One region of the Bacillus sp. FSL R7-0646 genome, then DNA from elsewhere that is predicted to be linked to it. Evidence: a T-box and tRNA genes for the amino acid it is inferred to sense, from the RefSeq annotation. Region 1 holds a T-box; the other holds one or more tRNA genes.
The links. The T-box of region 1 lies ahead of trpS (tryptophan--tRNA ligase). A T-box ahead of a tRNA ligase gene usually reads a tRNA of that ligase, here a tRNA-Trp.
Positions count from the first base shown of each region.

Region 2: it has a tRNA-Trp gene. The T-box ahead of trpS (tryptophan--tRNA ligase) is inferred to sense a tRNA for this amino acid. The anticodon was not compared.

Region 1 is NZ_CP150217.1:1,241,783-1,245,248, forward strand. It holds gene MKY62_RS06180 (YjbA family protein) at 1-504, shown strand, start outside; gene trpS (tryptophan--tRNA ligase) at 749-1,741, opposite strand; T-box leader at 1,796-2,017, opposite strand; gene MKY62_RS06190 (peptide ABC transporter substrate-binding protein) at 2,479-3,466, shown strand, end outside.
Region 2 is NZ_CP150217.1:915,930-919,395, reverse strand. It holds gene MKY62_RS04600 (Rap family tetratricopeptide repeat protein) at 1-1,003, opposite strand, end outside; tRNA gene MKY62_RS04595 (tRNA-Leu) at 1,333-1,414, opposite strand; tRNA gene MKY62_RS04590 (tRNA-Leu) at 1,429-1,517, opposite strand; tRNA gene MKY62_RS04585 (tRNA-Cys) at 1,528-1,598, opposite strand; tRNA gene MKY62_RS04580 (tRNA-Gly) at 1,612-1,686, opposite strand; tRNA gene MKY62_RS04575 (tRNA-Gln) at 1,740-1,811, opposite strand; tRNA gene MKY62_RS04570 (tRNA-His) at 1,820-1,892, opposite strand; tRNA gene MKY62_RS04565 (tRNA-Trp) at 1,913-1,986, opposite strand; tRNA gene MKY62_RS04560 (tRNA-Tyr) at 1,994-2,078, opposite strand; tRNA gene MKY62_RS04555 (tRNA-Thr) at 2,086-2,158, opposite strand; tRNA gene MKY62_RS04550 (tRNA-Phe) at 2,162-2,237, opposite strand; tRNA gene MKY62_RS04545 (tRNA-Asp) at 2,248-2,324, opposite strand; tRNA gene MKY62_RS04540 (tRNA-Met) at 2,339-2,415, opposite strand; tRNA gene MKY62_RS04535 (tRNA-Val) at 2,437-2,512, opposite strand; tRNA gene MKY62_RS04530 (tRNA-Glu) at 2,630-2,704, opposite strand; tRNA gene MKY62_RS04525 (tRNA-Ser) at 2,719-2,810, opposite strand; tRNA gene MKY62_RS04520 (tRNA-Asn) at 2,817-2,891, opposite strand; rRNA gene rrf (5S ribosomal RNA) at 2,901-3,016, opposite strand; rRNA gene MKY62_RS04510 (23S ribosomal RNA) at 3,187-3,466, opposite strand, start outside.

The DNA of each region.
Region 1 (3,466 bases):
CATTGTTTCGTCGTAACGGACGGCATTGGTATTCTCGCGGTCGATACGGCCGGTTACACAATACCGGTAAGAAAAAGCCGCCTCATTCCGAGACAGGAGCAGCTCGTTTATGAAATGGTGAAGGACGTTGAAGCGGAAACTTACGAGTTTGCACCAGAGAAGCTGCAATCTTCCAAAGAATACCACATTTTATCTTTATCACCGGAGCATGTCAGAGGATTAACGAGAAAAGAACGCCAGCTCAAACAGCTGCTGTTCATGGCGCTCGATCAGCTCAAAGGGCTCCAAAATCGGGCCGAGATCGCTTATTGGTACACCGAATGGAATCCGTATATGTATGAACAGATCAAGCGCATGACATTTGAAGAAATCTGGGACATGCTTTTCAATGAGACGATCGACGGATGGTCAGACAAACACAGGGACTTTTGTGAAAATTTGATTAAAGGACAGCCGTTTTTTGAAAAGCTTTGGGAAATTGAGAATGAGTCTAAAGTCAACTAAATTAAGAATCAAGACTGCCGGAAGTACGGCGGTCTTTTTATTTGTAAAAGCGAAAATTCTATATTGAAAAATAAAAAATATGAGCTGTCTTTCTGACAAAGCGGTCAATGAAGGACTGGAGACATGTGTTTTGAATCATTTATTATAGAAATATCGTGATCCGGAGGCAAGTGAATGCGGAGCTGCGGCTGTTCTCTATGAAAAACACCTTCCGATTATCGTACAATCGGAAGGTGTTTTTGGATCAGCGTCTTTTTCGGCCGAGTCCCATCGCGTTTTCCATTTTTTTCAGCATCTTGTTTGCTGTTTGATTTGCGCGTTCTGCGCCTTCGTCCAAAATCCGGTCCAGCTCTTCAGATTCGATCAATTCGTGGTAGCGGTCTTGAATCGGCTTCAGCGCGCCGATGACGACTTCGGCAAGGTCTGATTTAAATTCGCCGTAGCCTTTGCCTTCGTATTTCGCCTCAAGCTCTTCGATTGAGACTTGTCCGAGAATCGAATAGATCGTCAGAAGGTTGGATACACCGGGTTTGTTTTCTTTATCATATTTGACGATTCCGTCGGAGTCCGTGACAGCGCTTTTGATTTTTTTCTCGAGCTGCTTTGGATCATCGAGCAGGGTGATGAACGCTTTTTGGTTCGGATCTGATTTGCTCATTTTTTTGAGCGGATCGGCAAGCGACATAATGCGGGCGCCGACTTTCGGTATTTTAACCTCCGGAACCGTGAAGATGTCATTGTATTTCTTATTAAAACGCTCCGCCAAGTTCCGGGTTAATTCAAGATGCTGCTTCTGATCTTCGCCGACAGGGACGACGTCTGTTCCATAAAGCAGGATGTCCGCCGCCATTAATGGAGGATATGTCAAAAGCCCGGAGACGACGGCTTCTTTTCCGGCTGATTTATCCTTGTACTGCGTCATGCGCTCAAGCTCGCCGATGTAGGCGACGCACTGAAGCATCCATCCCGCCTGGGCGTGTGCAGGCACTTCCGATTGGATAAACAGCGTCGCTTTTTTCGGATCGAGGCCGACCGCCAAATACAGCGCGGCAAGGTTCCGGATGTTCTTTCTCAGCGCGAGCCGGTCCTGCGGGACTGTGATCGCGTGCTGATCGACGATGCAGAAGTAACAGTTGTAGTCATCCTGCAAGTCGACAAACTGCTTCATCGCTCCGATATAGTTGCCGAGGGTGACAGAGCCGCTCGGCTGGATACCGGAAAAAATCGTTTTTTTCATGTGAATCCCTCTCTTTTCATTTCAAAATAAAAAGGCCCACTCTTCCCTCAAAAGAAAAGGGACGAATGAACCGTGGTGCCACCCTGATTATTTCATTATGGTCAAAATGAAATCGCTCTAGACGTTTGTAACGGAGTCTTCTCCGGCTGAGCCTACTTATCCGTGTTCGGTCAGCTGCTCAGAAGCCCATTCCACATTCGCCATTATCCGCTCCCAGCACCGCGGACTCTCTTTAAATGGGGAGAAATGTGTACTCTTCTTCTTCATCGCATGTTATTCATAATTTTATTATATATAAATTTTAAATGAAAGTCGACAACCCCGGGGAAAAGAAAACGAATACCGGGCTGAATAAAGTTGGCGCGGCATCGTTCGGTTCGATATAAAGAATGGCGAATGTTATACGTGTAAAACGTTTTAACATGTAAAACATTAACTTTCCTTTTAATGTGGTTACGCTTTAAAACAGAGAAGTGTATTTGTACATTTGGTAGAAAACCTGACAATCATAAATAGTTTGAATAAAAAAATAATTGAAAATTAATATTGCAATAAATTATTCTATTAATTATAATGAATTTGTTCACCTCGGTGTTACAGGTTTCTTACATAACAAATATTCAGAAAAGACGAAACAGAGGAAAAAGTATGGCAAGTGGGCCTATTACTTTTTTATGATAAATCTGAATGTTCAGGAGTAAGGAACTAAAAAAACAAGAAATTGGGGGGGTTTCTCTTTGAAAAAGCGTTTGTCATTTATCAGTTTAATGCTCATTTTCACACTCGTCCTCAGCGCCTGCGGCTTCGGCTCAAGCTCCGGTGACGGCGGTAAAAAAGACAGCAAAGGGAAAGACACATTAAATGTCAACATTAAAACAGAACCGTTTTCACTACATCCGGGACTCGCAAACGATTCGGTGTCTGCAAACGTGCTTCGTCAGACTTTTGAAGGATTGACGACCATCGGCAAAGACGGAAAGCCGGTTGAAGCGGCAGCCGAAAAAATCGAAGTCAGCGACGACCAGAAAACATACACATTCACGCTCCGCGACGCGAAATGGTCAAATGGAGATCCTGTAACAGCAGAGGATTTTGAATACGCATGGAAATGGGCGCTCGACCCTAAAAACGAGTCGCAATATGCGTATCAGCTTTACTACTTAAAAGGCGGAGAAGCGGCGAACACCGGCAAAGGGAAAATTGAAGATGTCGGCGTTAAAGCTGTTAATGATAAGACTTTAAAAGTCGAGCTTGAAAAACCGACACCGTATTTTACTGAACTGACGGCATTCTACACATATATGCCAGTCAATAAAAAGGTAGCAGAGAAGAATCCGAAATGGTACACAAACGCAGACGAGAACTACGTATCTAACGGACCTTTCAAAATGGCGAAATGGAAGCACGGCGGTAACATCGTGCTGGAGAAAAACGACCAGTACTGGGATAAAGACGCTGTTAAGCTGAAGAAAATCAATATGGCGATGGTCAACGATCCGAACACGGGTCTGAACATGTACAAAAAAGGCGAGCTTGACTTTGTAGGGCAGCCGCTTGATCAGATTTCAACGGACGCGATTCCAAGCCTGAAAAAAGAAGGCCTGCAAATTGATCCGTTCGCATCGGTTTACCTGTACAAATTCAACACTGAAGCGGCTCCGCTTAACAATGTCAACATTCGTAAAGCACTGACATACGCGATCAACCGCGAAGCGATCGTCAAAA
Region 2 (3,466 bases), 330 kb from region 1:
CGTTGGCCACATCCTCAGCAAGCGCCTCAATGTCTACGTAAGCCTCTCTCTCCTCGAGCATTTCGATAAACTCTTTTACTTGCGGTACACCCTCGATGGGAGCGCTATAGCATATATTTAGAATCGAGAATTTGAGCGAAAAGTTGATATTATCCGTTTTCTGAGCAAACTCAAAACCAAGATGAACCCACTTAAGCGCCTTATCAACCTCACCTATCTTATAAGTTGACCTAGCTGACTCGTATATGCACTGCATGTACATAATAGGCGCATTTTTTTCGATATCATCCGTTTTAAATGAGAGGTCGAAATACTCGAGTGCTTCTTCATGTTTATCCTCTTGAATTTTTAAAAAGCCGAGATCATAGTAGACAGCCGCCAGCAGATGATTATCGCCCATCTTGATCAGTCTTTCTGCGCAACTCTTAAGCATATTTTCAGCTCTTGTTAAACGTCCGTCGTCTATATAATTGAGTGCGAGCAGCACCGTACAGTTTATCGACTGTGTCTTATATTCTTCATAAGCCCTATAAATGCTCTTCGCGATTGAAAGATGATGAAAAGAAAGTAGAGTTGTTTTCGTAAAATAATAGAGATTTCCAAGCTTATAATGAAACTCGGCCTTTTCGATTTCATCTTCGACATTATCGAGCTGCCGCTCGGCAACTCTAAAACAATTAAGCGCTTTAGAGTAGTTGCTCCTCGCACTTTCATACATTCCTTTAAAGAGAAAGTAATAGTATCGTAACAAACCGTCTGTCTTCGCCTTATCTTCAGCAATAGGCGGAAGCTGCGGCTCCCCCGCGACGTCTTCCATTAATACTCTGAACCTGTAATCAAGTAGATTAAAGTAAAGCAAAACATCCTGATCTTCTTCCATTACGTTTAAAAGGCCTTTTATTCTGTCCCTAAGTTCTACGGCATTTGAAACATCTCTCTTTTTTATGTGAACATACCACTGATTGATGAGATTGGCTACGTTCACAGAGGCTGCTGCTTTCATTGTCAAACCTCCCACACTTTACTGCCTCTATCGCTATGAGAACATTTTACAGAAAGTTACCAATCTTTGCAAAGAAGTTTGTATCAATAATTTACTTTTCGCCCTATAAATAGATAATAAATCATCAGATATATTTTTGCTTTTGTAAAAGTTTCTGCACCGTATTAAGCTCATTTCGATAAATCTCACGGTATGTTCCCGTAGCTTCCGGAGCTCGCAGTCCTTAAGAAAAAATTCTTACGGCTTCGTTCCAAGATAAGGAATAAATAAAAAGAGCGCTCCTTTTGTAGGAACGCTCTTTCATCGTTTGGCAATACGATGTTTAGTGATACCGGTGGTCGGGGTCGAACCGACACTCCCGAAGGAACACGATTTTGAGTCGTGCGCGTCTGCCAATTCCGCCACACCGGCATGTGTGTGATCAATGGTGCCGAGGGCCGGACTTGAACCGGCACGGTAGTCACCTACCGCAGGATTTTAAGTCCTGTGTGTCTGCCAATTCCACCACCCCGGCACGGGAAATAAGGCGACACCCGGATTCGAACCGGGGATAAAGGTTTTGCAGACCTCTGCCTTACCACTTGGCTATGCCGCCATCATTTAAGAATTGGAGCGGAAGACGGGATTCGAACCCGCGACCCCCACCTTGGCAAGGTGGTGTTCTACCACTGAACTACTTCCGCATTTTAACTAATATTCATCTTATCATATGCAGGATGATAAAGAAAGATGAAAACTGGGCTAGCTGGATTCGAACCAGCGCATGACGGAGTCAAAGTCCGTTGCCTTACCGCTTGGCTATAGCCCAATATTAAGGGCGATTGATGGGAATCGAACCCACGAGTGCCAGAGCCACAATCTGGTGCGTTAACCACTTCGCCACAACCGCCATAAATTGTGAATTAAAATTGGCAGGGGCAGTAGGAATCGAACCCACACCGGAGGTTTTGGAGACCTCTGTTCTACCGTTAAACTATGCCCCTAAAAACATGGTGGAGGGGGACGGATTCGAACCGCCGAACCCTGAGGGAGCGGATTTACAGTCCGCCGCGTTTAGCCACTTCGCTACCCCTCCAAAACAGTGCCGGCCAGAGGACTTGAACCCCCAACCTACTGATTACAAGTCAGTTGCTCTACCAATTGAGCTAGACCGGCAAATGGTGGCTCGGGACGGAATCGAACCGCCGACACACGGATTTTCAGTCCGTTGCTCTACCAACTGAGCTACCGAGCCTCTATTTAAATGGCGGTCCGGACGGGACTCGAACCCGCGACCTCCTGCGTGACAGGCAGGCATTCTAACCAACTGAACTACCGGACCATTAATGAGTAATTTGGTTGCGGGGGCAGGATTTGAACCTGCGACCTTCGGGTTATGAGCCCGACGAGCTACCGAACTGCTCCACCCCGCGATAATATGATTTTCATAGAAATGGTGGAGGATGACGGGATCGAACCGCCGACCCTCTGCTTGTAAGGCAGATGCTCTCCCAGCTGAGCTAATCCTCCGAAGTACAGGACCTACAAGTGCATGCGTTGCAGCAGGACGTTGCGATCTTAGCATGCCTTCCTTTAAAAAGCTTTGGTGTAAACCTGATACTTTTCAGCGTGCTGTCCAAAAAAGAATGGTGACCCGTACGGGATTCGAACCCGTGTTACCGCCGTGAAAGGGCGGTGTCTTAACCACTTGACCAACGGGCCAGATGTATTTAAAGTGGCGGAGAGCAAGGGATTCGAACCCTTGAGACGGCGTTGGCCGCCTACACGATTTCCAATCGTGCTCCTTCGACCACTCGGACAGCTCTCCAATAAATGGCTCCGCAGGCAGGATTCGAACCTGCGACCGATCGGTTAACAGCCGATAGCTCTACCACTGAGCTACTGCGGAATAATGCCTGCCTGGCGATGTCCTACTCTCGCAGGGGGAAGCCCCCAACTACCATCGGCGCTGAAGAGCTTAACTTCCGTGTTCGGCATGGGAACGGGTGTGACCTCTTCGCCATCATCACCAGACAATTTAGTGACAAAGATCATTATACTATGTATTTGAAAAAATGCAAGTGCATTTTTTGAGAAATTATTCTCTCAAAACTAGATAACGGGCAGACGAGGCCCACAGGATGTGGGTCATGCAGGCGTTGCCACACGATGTGGCGTATTTAGCCAGCGTTCACTTATTTTATTAGGTTAAGTCCTCGATCGATTAGTATCTGTCAGCTCCATGTGTCGCCACACTTCCACCTCAGACCTATCAACCTGATCATCTTTCAGGGATCTTACTTCCTTATAGGAATGGGAAATCTCATCTTGAGGGGGGCTTCATGCTTAGATGCTTTCAGCACTTATCCCGTCCGCACATAGCTACCCAGCGATGCCCTTGGCAGAACAACTGGTACACCAGCGGTGCGTCCATCCCGGTCCTCTCGTACTAAGGACAGCTCCTCTCAAATTTCCTGCGCCCGC